DNA from 3 places in the Shewanella seohaensis genome. Region 2 is predicted to be linked to each of the others. Evidence: predicted binding sites of a transcription regulator. Region 2 holds the regulator's gene; each other region holds the start of a gene.
The links. Region 2 encodes LexA, which represses DNA repair genes until DNA is damaged. Its sites were predicted from a motif close to TACTGTATNNNNATACAGTA; they were not measured.
Positions count from the first base shown of each region.

Region 1: the regulator LexA is predicted to act here: its motif matches at 1,133-1,152, upstream of dinB (DNA polymerase IV).
Region 3: the regulator LexA is predicted to act here: its motif matches at 1,340-1,359, upstream of recA (recombinase RecA).

Region 1 is NZ_JAKILE010000001.1:135,028-138,315, forward strand. Features, by position in the region: gene dinB (DNA polymerase IV) at 29-1,108, opposite strand; gene L2713_RS00625 (methyl-accepting chemotaxis protein) at 1,259-3,262, opposite strand.
Region 2 is NZ_JAKILE010000007.1:95,426-98,713, reverse strand. Features, by position in the region: gene coxB (cytochrome c oxidase subunit II) at 1-511, opposite strand, end outside; gene L2713_RS09970 (cell division inhibitor SulA) at 918-1,430, opposite strand; gene lexA (transcriptional repressor LexA) at 1,427-2,047, opposite strand; gene plsB (glycerol-3-phosphate 1-O-acyltransferase PlsB) at 2,209-3,288, shown strand, end outside.
Region 3 is NZ_JAKILE010000004.1:271,777-275,064, forward strand. Features, by position in the region: gene L2713_RS06745 (regulatory protein RecX) at 1-140, opposite strand, end outside; gene recA (recombinase RecA) at 158-1,231, opposite strand; gene mutS (DNA mismatch repair protein MutS) at 1,614-3,288, shown strand, end outside.

The sequences.
Region 1 (3,288 bases), on a different contig from region 2:
AGCCTGAGCCGCCCAGATGAGATAAACACTAAAACACAAAATCCAACTGCTTAGTTTCGCGGGCCATGAGCGGCGAAAGCGTGTCTTTACTCTCGGCGAGCCCAACAGAAACCCCGAGTAACCGAATTCCACGGCCCTCTTGCCTAGCCATTGCTTGGCTCAGTAGCTCATAAAACATCACCACGGAGACCTCGTCACTACGATGCTCGATGGTGGTCTGTTTAAAATCATTAAATTTAAGTTTGACCACCTGCTTATGGATTTGCCTTCCCTTAGCGCTTCGCCCTAAACGGCTGGACAACTCTTGGATTAATCCCGGCATCACCTGCTGGCACTGCTCCAGCGTGTAAATATCCTGAGCGAGAGTGGTCTCAACGCCCACGGATTTGCGCTCGCGGCTCACAGAAATCCCGCGCTCATCGATGCCATGGGCCCGCTCGACTAACACGGCGCCAAACTTACCAAAACGGGCAATCAACTCTTGCTTAGGATAAGCCTGCACATCGGCGCAGGTATTTAAGCCTAGCGAAGACAGTTTTTCAGCGGTCACTTTACCGACTCCGGGTATTTTCCGCAGGGATAAGCTTTTAACGAACTCGGGGACCTCATCGGGTGGGATAACACATTGCCCATTGGGCTTATTTAAATCAGAGGCAACCTTGGCGAGAAATTTAATCGGTGCCACGCCCGCTGATGCCGTCAGCCCAGTTTCGGCCAAAATATCACGGCGAATCGCCTCGGCGATTAACGTGGCAGAGCCCTTAAACAGCTTACAATCGCTGACATCTAAATAAGCTTCATCGAGGGAAAGCGGTTCGATTAACTCAGTGTATCGGGAAAAGATGGCGCGAATTTGCTGTGAGACCTCTTTGTAGACCTGCATACGACCGGGAACGAGGATAAGATCGGGACACAATTTCAGTGCGTAACCCGTCGCCATAGCCGAACGCACACCAAATTTGCGCGCCTCATAATTACAAGTGCTGATGACGCCACGCTGCACCCGACTGCCGCCGACAGCCAGCGGTTTACCGCGGTATTCGGGAAAATCCCGCATTTCCACCGCAGCAAAATAGCAATCCATATCGATATGAATGATTTTTCGCACCTTGCATTCCTCCGACACCCAAAATACTGTATATAAAAACAGTAATCAAGTACCACTTATCAATTTGCCGCGGTGCTGTTTGCGCTTGGATTATAAGCGCTCAAAAAACAAAGGGAGCCCTAAGGCTCCCTTGATTTGCAACGTTTTGAATTAAATCTTAAATTGCCCAATGTTGCGGGTGAGTTCGTGAGTCGCTTGCTCAAATCCTTGCAAACTTTGGGATAAATCTTGGCTCGAGAGCAAAGACTGATCGGACAAACCACGTACGCTAACCACGTTTTGCGCTACTTCTTCAGCCACAACGGCCTGCTGACCAATCGCGACGGTGATCTCCACCGTTTGCTGCTGAATCGACACAATGGCACTGGCGATATCACTTAAGGCTTGCTCCACTTGCGTAGTCAAGTCTTGCCCGACTCTTGCCTGCTCAACCCCAGATTCCATCACCTGCTCGGCTTGTAGCGCACTCTGTTGCAGGGTTTGGATAATCCCTTGAATGTTGGCGGTAGAATCTTGGGTGCGAGACGCGAGAGTACGCACTTCATCGGCCACCACGGCAAAGCCTCGGCCCTGCTCACCCGCCCGCGCCGCCTCGATGGCCGCATTGAGCGCCAGCAAGTTGGTTTGGTCGGCAATGTTACGGATCACGCTTAACACTTCGCCAATTTGCTCAGATCTGCTACGTAACTCCTTGATGACTTTGGCCGCTTCAATCACTTGAACCGATAATGCCTTCATACCTTCGGTCGCACGGGACACAATTTGAGTACCGTCATGGGCTTGGGTTTGTGCCTTTTCAGCAAAATCATTCGCCCGCTGGGCGCTAATCGCCATTTCTTGGCTCGTCTGTGCCATTTGGGTGGCGGCCGTGGCCACTGAGTCGATTTGTTGTTTCTGCGATGACACCGAAGATACCGCTAAATCACACACTTGGCGCGCATCCATCACCCCTGTGCCCACCTCTTGGGTTAAGTTGCGAGTGTGCAGTAACATCTGCTGCACCTTTTCGGCAAAGCGGTTGAAGGCATCACCCAGCTTGCCTAACTCATCCTCGCGCTCCATTAAAATGCGTTGGGATAAATCGCTATCACCTTCGGCAATGTCTTCCATCGCATCGAGCAATTTGCCGAGCTGGCGTCTAAAGGGCAATAACATCAACCATACTGTGATGCCGACCAACAGCATAATCCCTAAGGCAACAAAACAGGCATTCCAAAAGGCTTCGGTCACTGGCGCTTCAATCACCTCATGGGGCAACATAAAGGCTAAGTGCCATTTTTGCTTAGGATAATCACCGCCCACGGACACAAAGGTTACCCGCTGCGGCACACCGTTAAAGGTGACTTCGGCAAAGCCCTGCGCTTCGCGCTGCATTTGCTGTCTTAAGGCGGTAAAACCTGAGGTGTCCTTAAACTGGCTATCGATTTGATTCGCAAGTGAGCCCGGCGGGAATTTATCTGAGAATCCAGGGAAATAAACCAGCTTACCTTCATCTGTCATCAGGAAGGCTTGGCCATAGTTGCGGTATTTGATTGGCGCTAACAGGGTTTTACCAATGGTATCAATGAGAATATCCATACCACCAATCCCGATGAGTTCACCATTGGCACCATAGACTGGGGTTTTAACCGTGGCTGAAATAGATCCATCGTTGGCATCGACCGCAGGATCGCCCACAAACAAGCTGCGCTGATCGATAGCCTCCTGCCACCAAGGACGCTTGTTAGTGTAGTAGTTTGGATCGCCATCGAAACGGCCATTAAGGTCGAAATACTCGAAGGTATTCGCCGAGCCAAAGAACACTGACTTCACATCGCTATCACGGTCGGAGAACGAGCGGAAATAGCGAATAATATCTTGGTACTGTTGATCGTTGGCTAAGTTACTGCCACGGGCATGATATTGGCTAAACCAATGGATAAGCCCAGGCTCGGCAAAAACCGAGTGGATCACTTGTCCCTTGGCAACAAAGTAACCACCAATCTCATTGGCCTTGAGAGCCACAAGCGCCGAAATGTCCGCATCCACTTGCTTACGTGTGTTATTACTTTCTTTATTCACGAGCAAAGCGGCAACTAAAGTAAGAAGTACAGCGAGGGCACCGACGATAGTTACCACTAACTGCAAACTAAGAGAACGTTTTATATATCTCATCCATCTTCCCGTCTGGTTAACCAACC
Region 2 (3,288 bases):
GTAATACTAGGGGTTTATCTACCTCGAGTAAGTAGTGCTCACCCTTGGCTTCACTACCTTCGATTTGAGGTCTTGGTGTTGCTAGAATGCTGTAAAAATCAATATCTTGATCGAAGTAGCTATAATGCCATTTCCATTGAGAACCTGTTACTTTTACCGTGAGATCGGCATTGCTGGGATCTTCCATGGCAATCAGAGTTTTCGTGGCGGGAATCGCCATTAAGATCAGAATGACAAAAGGAATAATCGTCCACGCGATTTCGACTTTTGTGCTCTCATGGAAGTGAGACGCGACCGCGCCCTTGGATTTTCTGTGGTTGATCATGGCATAAATCATAACGCCAAAAACCACTAGGCCTATTGCGCAGCAGATATACAGAATCGTCATGTGTAAGTGATAAACCTTGCCACTGATTTCTGTTACGCCGGGGGTCATGTTGAACCGCATGTCCGCTGCGGCCAACGGTGGGGCGAATAGCACCACGAGTAAACAATACAACCATTGCTTCACAAGACTTCTCCTCTGCCAATTGCGAATAGCAACTACAAAGAAGAGCAACACAGTAAGTCTCAACTCTATGCAAACTCTTCAGTTCCCAAAAAAGCTTCTCTGACTTCAACGTGCGTTGGCGGCTTACTTTTGATTAAGTATTGTTACTGCTGGTATTAGCCACACTGGCACATACTGCTGAATAAACCCATTATTCTCGATTTTTGTGGGCAAGAGATATTCGATAAATCGTCGATATTTTTTGCCTAAACGGGCGATATATTATGCTCGCCTGAATCAAACATACTTGCTGTTTAAAAATTGATCAAGATCACTTCTTTTTCTAATTGTCTGAAAAATTGCCAAAAAAAAGCCCCACATTCACAGGTGAGGCGGCTTTCAAGGCTAAATACGCAGTGCAAAAATTTTAATGAACAGAGCTAAAAAAACTACCTTGGGCAAAGTGAGCTGGTTGCTTGAGTGTCGCGTCTGTAGGTGAGTGATTTACGACACCTTCGAGCACGATTCCCATGGCGCGGGCGCTCTTGGCCACAATTTGCAAACGACGATTGTCGCGGGCATCGAGTGAGTGGATCCAAGTAATTACTGCGCTGGAAGTGCCACTGGTTAACGCTTTTTCCATGGCCCAAAGTGTTTCGACTTCATCTTTCGCATGGACTAAGAGTACACGATCCATACGCACGCCAGCGTTGGCCAGTAACTGCTTGTAGCCGATACTGGGTGGATTGATGAGCACGACCCAGCGGCCTTGTTGGCTCAGTTGTGCCAATTGCTTACTAAGCTGCATTAGCTCTTGGCGCCCTTGGCTCTCGGTGGGCATAGTAATGATAGGCGTATGCTGCCAGTCTGTATCGGTTTCGCGTACCGCATCAAGCCATAAACCGGGGTGACGCGGGGCATTACCTAGTAGTTTGTTCATAGCCAATCTCCATTGCGGATCACCCCTACGGCGAGCCCTTCAATTGTTAGACTTTGGAAACTTAAATCGACTTTAATCGGGGAGTAATCTTCATTTTCAGCATGTAGATAAACAAGATTCCCTTTCTTTTCAAAGCGTTTAACTGTTACATCATCATCAACGCGAGCAACAACTACTTGGCCATTGCGCGCTTGCTGTACTTTATGAACGGCGAGCAGATCTCCCTCGAGGATACCGATGTTCTTCATACTGTCGCCTCTGACGCGCAGCAAGAAATCGGCGGCTGGGTGGAACATGCTGGGGTCGACTTGGTAATACTGTTCGACATGCTCTTGGGCGAGGATAGGTTCGCCCGCAGCCACTTGACCAATCAGTGGTAAGCCAGATTCGCTGTTATCTTCTTCCTCAACTGGGAGGCGGATCCCGCGGGAAGTGCCAGGCATGATCTCGATGCAGCCTTTTTTTGCCAATGCCTTAAGGTGTTCCTCGGCGGCATTTGCACTTTTAAAACCCAAACGGGTGGCGATTTCGGCCCGGGTGGGTGGCATGCCAGTCTCGGCAATATTACGTTTAATCAGCTCTAAAATTTCGGCTTGGCGTGGCGTCAACGGTCTCATGTTCTTTCCTGTTTTTCTATACAGTTACTGTTAGTATATACAGTATTATTCGTAGTGCAAGTATTAACCACTTTTTAACGCGATTGGAGAGTATTAGCGAATATTCCCTAGAATCTGGTATTCTATGGGGCTAATGAACGTACTTACATTGCATAAGAATAATGCCTAAACAAGACTCTCTTTGGTTGAAATCATTACGCTGGATCCAAAAACACTTAGTGCACACTATTGTTGTGCCGCAGGATCCTTTTGCCGATCTGAATCTGGACGCGTCCAGACCGCTTGCTTATGTAATGAAAACAGAATCCCTGAGTGATATTGCTGCGTTAAGCGAGATCACCACTAAGCTGGGTTTGCCAAGCCCCTACGAGCCGCTTGTGGTAAATGGCGTTGTCGCGCCCCGCGTCGTTTGCCTCGAAGGCCGTAAGCCTTTGTTTGGCGAGCGTGCCAGTAATGAGCCATTCCTAGAATGTTTTATGCGCCTGTTGGCCGTCCATAAGGAAAAGCCAGAGTTAGATATTCAGCTGGTGCCTGTGAGTCTGTATTGGGGCCGTACTCCGGGTAAAGAAGACGACACCATGAAGGCGGCTGTGCTTGAGCGCGAGAATCCAACTTGGTTACGTAAGTGCTTGATGATCCTCTTTTTGGGCCGTCACAACTTTGTGCAGTTTTCGAATGCGGTATCGCTGCGTTACATGGCCGACGAACACGGCACCGATATGGGGATTGCCCATAAACTGGCGCGGGTGGCCAGAGTGCATTTCCGCCGCCAACGTAAAGTGATGACAGGGCCTGTGCTGCCGAATCGTCAGGCAATGTTCCACTCCCTGCTGAAATCCGAATCCTTACGCAAGGCGATTCAGGAAGAGGCGGCGAGTAAGAAGATTTCTGAAACCCAAGCCCGTGAAACTGCAATTGAATATCTTGATGAAATTGCAGCGAATTATTCCGACAGCCTAGTGCGTATTGCCGAGCGTTTCTTAACTTGGTTATGGAACAAGCTCTACAGCGGTATCAATATCAAAGGTGCCGAGCAAATCCGTCAACTGCACCATGATGGTCACGAAATTGTTTATGTACCTTGCCATCGCAGCCATATGGATTACCTGCTGTTATCCTACATTCTGTATTACCAAGGCATGGTGCCACCGCATATTGCGGCGGGGATTAACCTAAACTTCTGGCCTGCGGGGCCGCTATTCCGCCGTGGCGGCGCTTTCTTTATTCGCCGTAGTTTTAAC
Region 3 (3,288 bases), on a different contig from region 2:
CGCTTATCATTGATAAAACCCGATGCTTCACAATCATCGAGCACGGGATCGATATCAACGATTTCAAAGCCTTTTTCGAGCAGTTTGGAGCGGATTTCTTGGCGGGAATAGTCGCGGCGCGCTAACAGCGCGACCGCGATTTGACGGGCTGACTGGCTCAGAATACTTCGCCTGTTTCGAAGTCAACATTACCTTCGCTATTTTCATCATCAGAAGCTGATGATGACAAGGCTGCAGGGTTACTCAATAATAGCTCACGTAGCGTTTTATCAATTTCAGCTGCGATCGCTGGGTTTTCAGTCAAATATTTGCCAGCATTTGCACGGCCCTGACCAATCTTGTCACCCTTGTAGCTGTACCATGCACCGGCTTTTTCGATAAGTTTATGAGCCACACCTAAATCGACTAATTCACCGGTACGGTTGATACCTTGACCGTAAAGAATTTGGAACTCAGCTTGCTTAAACGGTGCAGCGACTTTGTTTTTAACCACTTTAACGCGCGTCTCGTTACCTACCACCTCATCGCCTTCTTTGATAGCACCTGTACGGCGAATATCGAGACGAACAGAGGCGTAGAACTTCAGCGCGTTACCACCCGTTGTGGTTTCTGGGTTACCAAACATCACACCAATCTTCATACGAATTTGGTTGATGAAGATTAACAGTGTATTCGATTGCTTGAGGTTACCCGCTAGCTTACGCATCGCTTGGCTCATCATACGCGCAGCTAAGCCCATGTGTGAGTCACCAATTTCACCTTCAATTTCCGCTTTGGGTGTTAATGCCGCAACCGAGTCAACGATGATCACATCTACCGCGCCAGAACGGGTTAACGCATCACAGATCTCAAGGGCTTGTTCACCCGTATCGGGTTGTGAACACAGTAAGTTATCGATATCAACGCCTAACTTTTTAGCATAGATAGGGTCTAGCGCGTGCTCGGCGTCGATAAAGGCACAGGTTTTACCTTCGCGCTGAGCGGCAGCAATCACTTCTAATGTCAGCGTCGTTTTACCTGATGATTCTGGACCATAAATCTCAACGATACGTCCCATTGGTAAACCGCCAGCACCTAAGGCGACGTCAAGGGAAAGTGAACCAGTAGAAATAGTCTCAACATCCATAGAGCGGTCTTCGCCCAGCTTCATGATGGAGCCTTTACCAAATTGCTTTTCAATTTGGCTCAATACCGCAGCAAGTGCTTTCTCTTTGTTTGGATCGACCTTCATTCCTGTTCCCTCATCTAGACAGTATCAGTACTGTCAAAAGTGATATTCAATTTAATAAAGCGGGTAATACAAAAAGCGAGGCTCTTTGTCATAATCTGCTGACTAGTATACTGTACAATCATACAGTATCAAGACCTGTGAATGATTTATTTTTAAGTCAGAAAATTTTCCCGTTGAGACAAGCTTTTACCGACTCGTGCTGCAGATTTGTCAGGATATCAGTGAATATGCATGGTTTAAGGGTCAATTTTCAGAAAATTATTGCTAAGATTGGCGTCAATTTATTTTAGACAGTAATAGTGCATATCCACTGATTTTTTATCCCATTACTGTACGACTTTTTTCCCCGCTTTGGGCCGGCATAACGGACGAAAACGATTTAATGAATCCTATAGATACCGATGATTTAGAAAAACATACCCCTATGATGCGTCAATATTTGACCATGAAAGCAGCGCATCACGACATGCTGCTGTTTTATCGTATGGGTGACTTCTATGAACTCTTCTATGATGACGCAAAACGCGCCTCTGAATTATTGGGCATTTCTCTTACGGCCCGCGGCAAAAGTGGTGGAGATCCTATCCCTATGGCGGGTATTCCTTACCATGCAGTTGAAGGGTATCTGGCCAAATTGGTTCAAATTGGCCAATCGGTCGCGATCTGTGAGCAGATTGGCGACCCTGCTACCTCAAAAGGCCCGGTTGAGCGAAAAGTGGTGCGCATCGTCACCCCAGGTACTTTGACCGACGAAGCGTTATTGCAGGAGAGACAAGACAATCTGTTAGCCGCGGTTTATCAAGGTAAAGTCGGTTTTGGCTACGCGACCCTGGATGTGTCTTCCGGCCGTTTCGTGATTGCTGAATTAGAGACAAAAGAGTCCCTCGAAGCCGAACTGCAACGTACCAATCCAGTCGAAATTCTCTATAGCGAAGATTTTGGCGCGATGGAGCTATTGCATCATTTTAAAGGCAAGCGTCGCCGCCCCGAGTGGGAGTTTGATTACGATACCAGCATTAAACTGCTGCTGGCACAATTCGGCACTAAGGATTTGCACGGCTTTGGGATTACCGATGCAAGGCTTTCACTACAAGCGGCTGGCTGCTTGATGCAATATGTGAAAGACACCCAGCGCACCACCCTGCCGCATATCAATGCCATTACCCGTTTCAATCAAACCGATACGATTGTCTTGGATGCGGCAACGCGCCGTAACCTCGAACTGACACAAAATTTGAGTGGTGGTCGAGATAACACCCTAGCAGCCGTGCTCGACAATACCGCCACAGCCATGGGCAGCCGGATGTTGCAACGCTGGATCCATCAGCCGCTAAGAGACCATGCCCAGATTTTTGCTCGCCAAACGGCCGTAAATGAATTACTCGAGACCACGGCCCATGAGTCATTGCATGAGCAGCTTAAAGCCCTAGGCGATATCGAACGTATCATGGCAAGGCTGGCGCTGCGTACCGCTCGTCCAAGGGATTTTGCCCGCCTACGCCAAGCATTAAACCTCTTGCCTCAGTTGCAGCAATCACTCGCGCAGTTAAGTGCGCCCCATACGGTGAAACTAGGCCAACTCTTAGGTGAGTTTCCCGAAGAGCAACAACTGCTTGAGCGCGCCATTGTCGATAACCCGCCCATGCTTATCCGTGATGGCGGCGTGATCCGTGAAGGCTACAATGCCGAGTTAGATGAATGGCGAGGCTTAAGTGAAGGAGCCACTGATTATCTAGTTCAGCTCGAAGCGCGGGAAAAAGAGCGCACTGGTATTGCCACGCTGAAGGTTGGCTACAACCGAGTGCATGGCTACTACATCGAAGTTAGTCGCCTGCAATCGCAGCAAGTGCCGTTAAATTATCAGCGCCGTCAAACCCTTAAGAATATGGAGCGTTACATCACGCCCGAACTTAAGGAATACGAAGAAAAAGTGCTGTCGAGCCAAGGTAAGGCGCTCGCCCTTGAAAAACAACTTTGGGACGAATTGTTTGATTTAATCCTCCCCAAGTTGCTTGAACTACAAGCCTTCGCCAGAGCGGCAGCCGAACTCGATGTGT